DNA from 2 places in the Bacillus jepli genome. Region 2 is predicted to be linked to the other one. Evidence: a T-box and tRNA genes for the amino acid it is inferred to sense, from the RefSeq annotation. Region 2 holds a T-box; the other holds one or more tRNA genes.
What was found. A T-box is a leader RNA that pairs with one kind of tRNA and senses whether it is charged. The one in region 2 lies ahead of serS (serine--tRNA ligase), so its partner is inferred to be a tRNA-Ser.
Positions count from the first base shown of each region.

Region 1: it encodes a tRNA-Ser, which carries the amino acid that the T-box ahead of serS (serine--tRNA ligase) is inferred to sense. The anticodon was not compared.

Region 1 covers NZ_JBDFMO010000001.1:2,295,973-2,301,931, reverse strand. The annotation lists gene ABC371_RS11840 (penicillin acylase family protein) at 1-661, opposite strand, end outside; gene ABC371_RS11835 (TIGR00266 family protein) at 854-1,648, shown strand; gene ABC371_RS11830 (hypothetical protein) at 1,701-1,877, shown strand; tRNA gene ABC371_RS11825 (tRNA-Glu) at 1,966-2,037, opposite strand; tRNA gene ABC371_RS11820 (tRNA-Ser) at 2,061-2,151, opposite strand; tRNA gene ABC371_RS11815 (tRNA-Asn) at 2,157-2,231, opposite strand; tRNA gene ABC371_RS11810 (tRNA-Ile) at 2,241-2,317, opposite strand; tRNA gene ABC371_RS11805 (tRNA-Gly) at 2,331-2,404, opposite strand; tRNA gene ABC371_RS11800 (tRNA-His) at 2,414-2,489, opposite strand; tRNA gene ABC371_RS11795 (tRNA-Phe) at 2,515-2,587, opposite strand; tRNA gene ABC371_RS11790 (tRNA-Asp) at 2,596-2,671, opposite strand; tRNA gene ABC371_RS11785 (tRNA-Met) at 2,764-2,840, opposite strand; tRNA gene ABC371_RS11780 (tRNA-Ser) at 2,886-2,978, opposite strand; tRNA gene ABC371_RS11775 (tRNA-Ile) at 2,998-3,074, opposite strand; tRNA gene ABC371_RS11770 (tRNA-Met) at 3,094-3,170, opposite strand; tRNA gene ABC371_RS11765 (tRNA-Ala) at 3,203-3,278, opposite strand; tRNA gene ABC371_RS11760 (tRNA-Pro) at 3,290-3,366, opposite strand; tRNA gene ABC371_RS11755 (tRNA-Arg) at 3,372-3,448, opposite strand; tRNA gene ABC371_RS11750 (tRNA-Leu) at 3,462-3,550, opposite strand; tRNA gene ABC371_RS11745 (tRNA-Gly) at 3,565-3,639, opposite strand; tRNA gene ABC371_RS11740 (tRNA-Leu) at 3,644-3,724, opposite strand; tRNA gene ABC371_RS11735 (tRNA-Lys) at 3,738-3,813, opposite strand; tRNA gene ABC371_RS11730 (tRNA-Thr) at 3,819-3,894, opposite strand; tRNA gene ABC371_RS11725 (tRNA-Val) at 4,057-4,132, opposite strand; rRNA gene rrf (5S ribosomal RNA) at 4,143-4,258, opposite strand; rRNA gene ABC371_RS11715 (23S ribosomal RNA) at 4,364-5,959, opposite strand, start outside.
Region 2 covers NZ_JBDFMO010000001.1:1,044,592-1,050,550, reverse strand. The annotation lists gene guaB (IMP dehydrogenase) at 1-1,209, shown strand, start outside; gene ABC371_RS05440 (D-alanyl-D-alanine carboxypeptidase family protein) at 1,345-2,694, shown strand; gene pdxS (pyridoxal 5'-phosphate synthase lyase subunit PdxS) at 2,916-3,800, shown strand; gene pdxT (pyridoxal 5'-phosphate synthase glutaminase subunit PdxT) at 3,819-4,409, shown strand; T-box leader at 4,448-4,665, shown strand; gene serS (serine--tRNA ligase) at 4,826-5,959, shown strand, end outside.

The DNA.
Region 1 (5,959 bases), 1.3 Mb from region 2:
ATTTTTCTTCGGATACATTCTGTGCCATATAATAGCGAAATGCCTGCCCTTTATAATGTCCCCCTAAATCGTATGCCATGTATTTTCCAATGGTAAGAGAATCAGTGGGACTCCATTCAGTCGGTTCATATCCTGCCAATGTAAATTCGACAGGCAATGTATTCTTTTCCTTTGCTTCCAATATAAAAGCATTTACGCCATCTGCATAAGATTGGAGAACAGACTTAGCTTCCTCTGAATATCCTTCATATGATATTTTTGCAGCCCTTCTTAGACCAAGAGTTCTAAAATACTTATCTTGATCAACAAGAGAAGAACCTATTACTTCACTTAACTCTCCTGAAGCCTGCCTTCGGCTTAAATCCATCTGAAATAAACGATCCTGCGCCGTAACGTACCCTTGAGCGAAATACAAATCATGATTATTTTTTGCTACAATATGTGGGACCCCATTTTGATCGCGGAATACCTCTACCTCATCGGTTAATCCTGCAATCGAAACATTTCCCTCAAGCGTAGGTAAACTTTTTCTTAAAAATAAATAGCCTACTATAATGCTTGTAATCAGAAGGAGTATGATAACGATTCCTGTTAATAAAACAACTCTCGAACGCTTCTTTCTTGGCCATAACCGTCTTTTTATAATGACTTCAGAACTCATATAATCCCCCATCACTTAATTATTTTGAGAAAATTCTAAATATATTATAGTATTCCTATTTAAATTTGTCATGGATATCCTCAACTAGAATTAACATTTTTTTCATACTTCATTTACAGTTTTAAAGGATAATACTAGTAAACGACGAATTACTTCTTTGTATATATTTTTGAGAAAGAAAGGAAGAATCGGATGAACGCACATGAGATCGAGTATAAACTTTATGGAGACGATATGCAGTTTGTTGAAATCGAATTAGACCCAAGTGAAAGTGTCATTGCCGAAGCCGGTGCCATGATGATGATGGAAGATGGCATTTCGATGGAAACAATATTTGGTGACGGATCAGGAGCTGCAGGTGGAGGTCTTTTTGGAAAACTATTAGGAGCTGGTAAAAGGGTACTTACAGGAGAAAGTCTCTTTATGACCGTCTTTACAAATAACAATATGGGGAAAAAACATGTTTCCTTTGCTGCACCCTATCCCGGAAAAATCATTCCTGTTGATTTAAGCATGCTAGGTGGCAAAGTAGTTTGTCAAAAGGATGCCTTTTTATGTGCGGCAAAAGGAGTTTCAGTTGGCATTGATTTTCAACGAAAGTTAGGAACTGGCTTCTTTGGTGGAGAGGGATTCATCATGCAAAAATTAGAAGGAGATGGTCTAGCATTTTTACATGCAGGTGGTACCATACATAAAAAAGAACTTCAACCTGGGGAAATCCTAAGAGTCGATACAGGCTGCCTAGTAGGATTGACGAGGGATGTCGATTATAGCATTGAGTATGTAGGAAAAATTAAAACCGCTTTTTTTGGTGGTGAAGGTCTATTCTATGCTACTGTTAGAGGCCCTGGTACGGTATGGATACAATCACTACCATTTAGCCGCCTTGCAGACCGAATTTTTGCGAGTGCACCTAGAAATGGTGGAAGCACAGGTGAAGGGAGTATTTTAGGAGGACTTGGTAATTTTCTAAATGGGGATGATTAATAAAAGAATAATTAAAGGAAGAACTGGGAGGATAATAAATGGAGGTGTAGAGATGAGACGAAAAAAAGAAGTTGAAGATTTCAATGGTGAAGCTCCATTATTTGATGCGCCAGACGATAAAATTCTTGCTTTTGATATGTTTCGTGGAGTATCCCCTGGGATCTTTTCCGATGTGGACTTAGATAACCCTGCTCAAAAAATCGAAGAGGATATTATGCCCAAAGATTAGTACACCTGGCAACAGGTGTTTTTTTATAGGCTAAAGAAGAACTCTATAAAAAATAAAAAACGCCATGAGAAATTCTCATAACGCTTGATGACCCGTACGGGATTCGAACCCGTGTTACCGCCGTGAAAGGGCGGTGTCTTAACCGCTTGACCAACGGGCCAGATTGTATATTTAAAATCGTCATGGCGGAGAAGGAGGGATTTGAACCCTCGCGCCGCTTACGCGACCTACACCCTTAGCAGGGGCGCCTCTTCAGCCACTTGAGTACTTCCCCAAAAATGGCTCCGCAGGTAGGATTCGAACCTACGACCGATCGGTTAACAGCCGATAGCTCTACCACTGAGCTACTGCGGAATAACAATATGGTGGGCCTAAATGGACTCGAACCATCGACCTCACGCTTATCAGGCGTGCGCTCTAACCAGCTGAGCTATAGGCCCATTAAGGTAAAATTGGAGCGGGTGATGAGAATCGAACTCACGACATCAGCTTGGAAGGCTGAGGTTTTACCATTAAACTACACCCGCATTCATATATGGGGCGGCTGATGGGAATCGAACCCACGAATGTCGGAACCACAATCCGATGCGTTAACCACTTCGCCACAGCCGCCATTAATTTTTTAAAAATAATAAGGTGGCTCAGGACGGAATCGAACCGCCGACACAAGGATTTTCAGTCCTTTGCTCTACCGACTGAGCTACTGAGCCACTACATATGGCGGTCCCGACCGGGATCGAACCGGCGATCTCCTGCGTGACAGGCAGGCATGTTAACCGCTACACCACGGGACCATTTATTAAATATTTAATCTTTTATTTTCAAGACAAATATTATCTTACTATATCTTTTGAATCTAGTCAACAACTTTTTTTAGTTGTTTTTTTGGTTGCGGGGGCAGGATTTGAACCTACGACCTTCGGGTTATGAGCCCGACGAGCTACCAGACTGCTCCACCCCGCGATAATAGAAATCATATAAAATTAAACTATTCTTAAATAATAAATATGGCGGAGGAAGAGGGATTCGAACCCCCGCGGGCTTTAACACCCCTGTCGGTTTTCAAGACCGATCCCTTCAGCCGGACTTGGGTATTCCTCCACATATAAGAAGTTGTAGATGGTGGACCTTGTAGGACTCGAACCTACGACCGGACGGTTATGAGCCGTCTGCTCTAACCAGCTGAGCTAAAGGTCCGTAATGCTTTTAAATTTAATGGTAGCGGCGGAGGGGATCGAACCCCCGACCTCACGGGTATGAACCGTACGCTCTAGCCAGCTGAGCTACACCGCCATAAATCATATAATTATATTTTTTAAAATCATTGGTGGAGCCTAGCGGGATCGAACCGCTGACCTCCTGCGTGCAAAGCAGGCGCTCTCCCAGCTGAGCTAAGGCCCCGATTTTTTAAATGGTCGGGAAGACAGGATTCGAACCTGCGACCCCTTGGTCCCAAACCAAGTGCTCTACCAAGCTGAGCTACTTCCCGTAATATGGCGCGCCCGAAAGGAGTCGAACCCATAACCTTCTGATCCGTAGTCAGACGCTCTATCCAATTGAGCTACGGGCGCATTATTCATTAAGTGGTGCCGAGGACCGGAATCGAACCGGTACGGTAGTCACCTACCGCAGGATTTTAAGTCCTGTGCGTCTGCCAGTTCCGCCACCCCGGCATTGTAAATTTCTTTGGAGCGGAAGACGGGATTCGAACCCGCGACCCCCACCTTGGCAAGGTGGTGTTCTACCACTGAACTACTTCCGCATAATGCGGGTGAAGGGACTCGAACCCCCACGTCAAAGACACTAGATCCTAAGTCTAGCGCGTCTGCCAATTCCGCCACACCCGCAAAACTATTTAAATGGTGAGCCATGAAGGACTCGAACCTTCGACCCTCTGATTAAAAGTCAGATGCTCTACCGACTGAGCTAATGGCTCGTAAGTGGTGCCGGCGATAGGAGTCGAACCCACGACCTACTGATTACAAGTCAGTTGCTCTACCAACTGAGCTACACCGGCATTATTAAGATCTCAAACCACTCTGGATTTGATTGTGATAAGTCGTCCTAATCTCAGATAGCTTATTCAAGAAGCAGCTCGATTAGTACGCTGAAGTAATTTCAAGAAACTTATTCGGTCGTGCTCTACCAACTGAGCTACACCGGCAAAATTTTAAATTAATGGTGGAGGATGACGGGATCGAACCGCCGACCCCCTGCTTGTAAGGCAGGTGCTCTCCCAGCTGAGCTAATCCTCCATCTTCTCCAACCTAGCGACGTCCTACTCTCACAGGGACAAAGTCCCAACTACCATCGGCGCTGAGAAGCTTAACTTCCGTGTTCGGTATGGGAACGGGTGTGACCTTCTCGCTATCGTCACTAGATAAGGTAAAGACAAGATATATTATACTATCTTCAGAATAAATTTCAAGAAGAAATTTTCATTCCTTCAAAACTAGATAACGTTTCTACATTCATTAGAAGAGATTTTGGTTAAGTCCTCGATCGATTAGTATCAGTCAGCTGCACATGTCACCATGCTTCCACCTCTGACCTATCAACCTCGTCATCTTCGAGGGATCTTACTAGTTTAACACTATGGGAAATCTCATCTTGAGGGGGGCTTCATGCTTAGATGCTTTCAGCACTTATCCCTTCCACACATAGCTACCCAGCTATGCCCTTGGCAGGACAACTGGTACACCAGCGGTGTGTCCATCCCGGTCCTCTCGTACTAAGGACAGCTCCTCTCAAATTTCCTACGCCCACGACGGATAGGGACCGAACTGTCTCACGACGTTCTGAACCCAGCTCGCGTACCGCTTTAATGGGCGAACAGCCCAACCCTTGGGACCGACTACAGCCCCAGGATGCGATGAGCCGACATCGAGGTGCCAAACCTCCCCGTCGATGTGGACTCTTGGGGGAGATAAGCCTGTTATCCCCGGGGTAGCTTTTATCCGTTGAGCGATGGCCCTTCCATGCGGAACCACCGGATCACTAAGCCCGACTTTCGTCCCTGCTCGACTTGTAGGTCTCGCAGTCAAGCTCCCTTGTGCCTTTACACTCTACGAATGATTTCCAACCATTCTGAGGGAACCTTTGGGCGCCTCCGTTACTCTTTAGGAGGCGACCGCCCCAGTCAAACTGCCCACCTGACACTGTCTCCAAGGCCGATAAGGCCTTCGGGTTAGAATTTCAATACAGCCAGGGTAGTATCCCACCGACGCCTCCACCGAAGCTGGCGCTCCGGCTTCCAAGGCTCCTACCTATCCTGTACAAGCTGTACCAAAATTCAATATCAGGTTGCAGTAAAGCTCCACGGGGTCTTTCCGTCCTGTCGCGGGTAACCTGCATCTTCACAGGTACTATAATTTCACCGAGTCTCTCGTTGAGACAGTGCCCAGATCGTTACACCTTTCGTGCGGGTCAGAACTTACCTGACAAGGAATTTCGCTACCTTAGGACCGTTATAGTTACGGCCGCCGTTTACTGGGGCTTCGATTCAGAGCTTCGCTTACGCTAACCCCTCCTCTTAACCTTCCAGCACCGGGCAGGTGTCAGCCCCTATACTTCGCCTTGCGGCTTCGCAGAGACCTGTGTTTTTGCTAAACAGTCGCCTGGGCCTATTCACTGCGGCTTTTCAGGGCTATTCACCCTAAAAAGCACCCCTTCTCCCGAAGTTACGGGGTCATTTTGCCGAGTTCCTTAACGAGAGTTCTCTCGATCACCTTAGGATTCTCTCCTCGCCTACCTGTGTCGGTTTGCGGTACGGGCACCTTCTACCTCGCTAGAAGCTTTTCTTGGCAGTGTGGAATCAGGAACTTCGGTACTTTATTTCCCTCGCCATCACAGCTCAACCTTACGGTAAGCGGATTTGCCTACTTACCAGTCTAACTGCTTGGACGCGCATATCCAACAGCGCGCTTACCCTATCCTCCTGCGTCCCTCCATTGCTCAAACGGTAATGAGGTGGTACAGGAATTTCAACCTGTTGTCCATCGCCTACGCTTTTCAGCCTCGGCTTAGGTCCCGACTAACCCTGAGCGGACGAGCCTTCCTCAGGAAACCTTAGGCATTCGGTG
Region 2 (5,959 bases):
AAAGTGAAACGTTCAGAAAGTGGCGTTATCACCGATCCATTTTTCCTAACTCCAAGTCATCAAGTATTTGATGCAGAGCATTTAATGGGTAAATATCGTATTTCTGGTGTCCCAATTGTAAATAACCCACAAGAACAAATCTTAGTTGGTATTATTACCAATCGTGACCTTCGTTTTATTCAAGATTATTCCATTCTAATTTCTGATGTCATGACAAAGGAAAATCTCGTGACTGCCCCTGTTGGTACGACTTTAGAACAGGCAGAAAAGATTTTACAAAAGTATAAAATTGAAAAACTTCCACTTGTTGATGAGAGTGGTGTATTAAAAGGACTTATTACGATTAAGGATATTGAAAAAGTAATTGAGTTTCCTAATTCTGCAAAGGATGCACAGGGACGTTTATTAGTAGGAGCAGCTGTTGGTGTATCAAAAGATACGGCGCCTCGTGTTGCAAAGCTTGTAGAAGCTGGAGTTGATGCAATTGTTGTTGATACAGCACATGGTCACTCAGCAGGTGTTCTTGAAACAGTAAGAAAAATTCGAAACCAGTATCCAGACTTAAATATAATTGCTGGTAATGTGGCAACTGCTGAAGCAACCCGAGCTCTAATTGAGGCTGGTGCTAGTGTTGTAAAGGTTGGTATTGGACCAGGTTCTATTTGTACAACACGTGTTGTTGCAGGTGTTGGTGTTCCACAGATTACAGCTATTTATGATTGTGCAACAGAAGCAAGAAAACATGGTGTTTCAATTATTGCGGATGGCGGTATTAAATTTTCTGGTGACATCGTAAAGGCATTAGCTGCTGGAGGACATGTAGTCATGCTTGGTAGCTTACTTGCAGGTGTATCCGAAAGCCCAGGTGAAACAGAGATTTTCCAAGGTCGTCGCTTTAAGGTATATCGCGGTATGGGTTCAGTTGCTGCAATGGAAAAAGGCAGTAAGGACCGTTACTTCCAGGAGGATGCGAAGAAATTTGTTCCTGAAGGAATTGAAGGACGTCTTCCATACAAAGGTCCTCTTACAGATACGATTTATCAATTAATTGGTGGTATTCGTTCAGGTATGGGGTACTGCGGTACAAAGAATCTAGAAGAGCTAAGAGAAAAGGCTCAATTTATTAAAATGACAGGTGCAGGATTACGTGAGAGTCATCCGCACGATGTTCAGATTACAAAAGAAGCACCAAACTATTCAACACTATAAGCTAAATTCGACAAAATAATCCATTGGTAGGATTTTTATATTAAGGTAGATAGAGTCATGTACTCTGTCTATTTTTTTTGAAGCCGATGTGTTAAAATGATTTTTGTGCGTAATACGAAAGTGGAGGTTTAAAACGTGAAAAAACAAACACAAAAAAGATTGATTTTAAGTTTTATAGCAGTCTTTTTGCTATCGCTTATTGTAGGGCAAGTACCTCCGGCAAAGGCGGCTCCTGCTCTTGATATAAATGTAAAAAATGCAATATTGATAGATGCAAATACAGGTAAGATCCTATATGAAAAAAATGCAGATCAGGCAGCACCAATTGCAAGTATGGTTAAAATGATGACTGAATATCTAGTATTGGAAGCTATTGATGAAGGTAGACTTTCATGGGATCAAACGACTCAAATTAGTCAGTATGCCTATGATATATCTGCGAATAATAACTTTTCAGGTGTTGGCTTACGACTAAATCACGATTATACGGTTGAAGAGCTTTATAAAGCAATGGCGATCTATTCAGATAACGCAACTACTATTACACTAGCGGAACTACTAGCTGGTACTGAGGGTGAATTTGTAAAGCTAATGAATAAAAAGGCAGAAGAATTAGGTCTTCCTGACTATGAGTTTGTAAATAGTACAGGGTTATCTAATTCTATGCTAGGTGATAATTATCCCGAAGGAACAAGTCCAGATGGAGATAATATGCTTTCTGCAAGATCTGTAGCATTATTAGCCTATTCATTAATTCGTGATTATCCACATGTATTGGATATTTCTAGTATCCCACAACTTGATTTTTATGGTGAAAAACTAGACAACTGGAATTGGATGTTAAAACATGATCCAAGTGTTTCTCCATATCTAGCTCAATTCCATTATGAAGGAATGGATGGATTAAAAACTGGTACTACACCTGCAGCTGGTTATTGTTTCACTGGAACAGCTGAGCGAAATGGGAAAAGATTAATTTCCGTTGTGATGGGTGCTACAAGTGAACCTGAACGTTTCAAAGAAACAAGTAAGTTGTTAGATTACGGTTTTAATAATTTTGAGCAAATTGAAGTTTACCCTGAAGGCTACCAATTAAAGGGCCATAAAGATCTAAAGGTTGTTAAAGGAAAAGAAAAAGAAGTAGAAATTTCAACTGAAGCACCTGTGAAACTTATTGTTCCAAAGGGTGTAGATAAGTCAGCATTTAAAGCAAAATATGTTTTTGATAAAAAGGTACTTTCAAAAGACAAAGAGGTAACAGCACCATTTAAAGAGGGAACCAAAGTCGGTCATATGGCTGTTTCCTATGATGGTGATGATTTAGGGTATATCACACCAGGCGGTGGTGATAAATTACAGGTAGCACTTGTAACTGACACAGGCGTGGAGAAGACAAATTGGTTTGTTCTCATGATGAGAGGAATCGGCGGCTTCTTTGGTGATATTTGGTCAAGTGTAGCGAATACCGTAAAAGGCTGGTTTTAAGCATTAATCAATACTATCCTCCTTCTATTTATAGAGGGAGGTTTTTTCAATTTCTTCCAATGTATACTATTTTGGTATATTTACTAGGAAATATATTAAAACTGCGTTAGAATAATCTTAAGATTTTTTTAATAGGCATTTATATATTATTTATCAAAATATGATATGATAAAGCGTATAAATAAGCTAATCTAATTAAACATCATATAGGGGGAATCGTAGTGGCAAATACAGGTACAGATCGAGTAAAACGAGGAATGGCTGAAATGCAAAAAGGCGGCGTTATTATGGACGTTGTGAATGCAGAGCAGGCTAGAATAGCTGAAGAAGCCGGCGCAGTAGCAGTAATGGCATTAGAGCGTGTTCCAGCTGATATTCGTGCAGCAGGTGGAGTTGCTAGAATGGCTGACCCAACAATAGTTGAGCAAGTAATGGGTGCTGTTACTATTCCTGTTATGGCAAAAGCTCGTATTGGTCATATAGTAGAAGCAAGGGTACTAGAGGCTATGGGTGTTGACTATATTGATGAGAGTGAAGTATTAACTCCAGCGGATGAGGAATTCCATTTAAATAAACGTGATTTCACTGTTCCGTTTGTATGTGGATGCCGTGATTTAGGTGAAGCAACTCGCCGTATTGCGGAAGGCGCATCTATGCTTCGCACAAAAGGTGAGCCTGGAACAGGTAATATCGTTGAAGCTGTACGTCATATGAGAAAAGTAAATGCTCAAATTCGCAAAGTTGTTGGCATGAGCGAAGATGAATTGATGACAGAAGCGAAAAATTTAGGGGCGCCATTTGAATTATTACTTCAAATCAAACAAGAAGGTCGTCTACCAGTTGTTAACTTTGCAGCAGGTGGTGTTGCGACTCCAGCAGACGCTGCGTTAATGATGCAACTTGGTGCTGATGGTGTGTTTGTAGGTTCTGGTATTTTTAAATCAGACAATCCTGCTAAATTTGCTCGCGCAATTGTTGAAGCAACTACACATTATCAAGATTACGAATTAATTGCCCATCTATCAAAAGGTTTAGGAAATGCCATGAAGGGTATTGAAATTTCATCATTATTACCAGACCAACGCATGCAAGAACGAGGCTGGTAAGATAGAAGGTGTTCAGTCGTGGTTAAAATTGGAGTATTGGGACTTCAGGGTGCTGTTAGAGAGCATGTACGTTCAATAGAAGCCTCTGGGGCAGAAGCAGTAATTGTAAAAAAGGTAGAACAACTTGAAGAAATTGACGGACTTATTATCCCTGGTGGGGAAAGCACAACTATGCGTCGTTTAATTGATAAATATCATTTTATGGAACCTCTACGTGCATTTGCAGCACAAGGAAAACCAATGTTTGGCACATGTGCAGGGTTAATCCTTCTAGCAAAGAAGCTTGTTGATTATAAAGAACCGCATCTTGGTTTAATGGATGTGGCGGTTGAGCGAAATTCATTTGGTCGTCAACGTGAGAGCTTCGAAGCGGAGTTGATGATACCTGGAATCGCAGACGATTTTGTAGGTGTGTTTATTCGTGCACCACATATTGTAGAAGCGGGAGAAAACGTTGAGGTCCTGGCAAAACATGATGGTAGAATTGTGGCAGCGCGTGAAGGTCAATTTTTAGGCTGTTCCTTCCATCCAGAATTAACAGATGATCATCGTTTTACTGCGTATTTTGTAAAAATGGTCGAAGAATCAAAAGCAAAAAACCTTGTATAAACAATCAAAACGTGGTAAAACTGAAGATAATAATAAATGATAAATCTATGATAGGAAATAGTAACTTGCTTTTTTTCTTAAGAGAGTCGGTGGCTGGTGTGAACTGATGAAAAAAGCTTGTGAATCCATCCTTGAGTGAAATACTGAACCGTAAGTTTTCCAGTAGGTATTTTCGGTAAATCCGTTATCTTTTTCAAGAGGGGGATACTTGTATCCTCAACTAGGGTGGTAACGCGGGTTAACTCTCGTCCCTTTTTTAGGGGCGGGAGTTTTTTATTTGCCTTTTGACTGTCGATAAGCGGCGAGTTCTTTGTTAGCTTGGTTCTCCGAATCTGTGCTATCTCAAAACTCTTGTTTTATACAGTCGAGAGGAAGGTTTTATTTGTATACTACATAGATTTTAGGAGGTTTTAGTGATGTTGGATATTAAATATTTACGAAGCCATTTTAATGAGGTAAAAGAAAGACTTCAGTTTCGTGGTGAGGATTTAACGGATCTTGGTCGTTTTGAAGAATTGGACAAGACACGCCGTGAGCTTATTGCGAAAACTGAAGAGTTAAAAGGTCGTAGGAATGAAGTGTCTGGCCAAATTGCCGTTTTAAAAAGAGAGAAAAAGGATGCTGACGCTCTTATTTTGGAAATGCGTGAGGTTGGTGATCAAATTAAGGAATTGGATACGGAATTACGAGGTGTTGAGGAACAATTAGAACATCTCATGTTATCTATTCCAAACATACCTCACAAAAGTGTACCAATTGGTGAATCTGAGGATGATAACGTAGAAATTCGCAAGTGGGGTGAACTTCCTGAATTTGGTTTTGAACCAAAGCCACACTGGGAAATTGCCGATCAACTACAAATACTAGATTTCGAACGTGCTGGAAAGGTCACTGGAAGCCGTTTTGTATTTTATAAGGGGCTAGGGGCTAGATTAGAAAGAGCCTTATTTAACTTTATGTTAGACCTTCATGTGGAGGAACATGGGTATGAGGAAGTCATTCCTCCTTATTTAGTGAACCGTGCAAGTATGACTGGAACAGGACAGCTTCCTAAGTTTGAAGAGGATGCATTCCTCATTGAAAGTGAAGACTATTTTTTAATTCCAACTGCAGAGGTTCCTGTTACGAATCTTCACCGCGATGAAATCTTAAGTGGCGATGAACTACCAATTAAGTATGCAGCATTTAGTGCTTGTTTCCGGTCTGAAGCTGGTTCTGCTGGAAGAGATACAAGAGGCTTGATTCGTCAACATCAATTTAATAAAGTAGAGTTAGTAAAGTTTGTTAAGCCGGAAGATTCTTACGCGGAACTAGAGAGCCTAACAGCAAATGCTGAAAAAGTACTTCAACTACTAGGTCTTCCATATCGAGTTTTAAGCATGTGTAGTGCTGATCTAGGATTCACTGCCGCGAAGAAATATGACATTGAAGTATGGATTCCAAGCTATGAAACATATCGTGAAATTTCTTCTTGTAGTAACTTTGAAGCTTTCCAAGCAAGACGTGCAAATATTCGTTTCCGTCGTGACAGAGATTCTAAGCCAGAACAT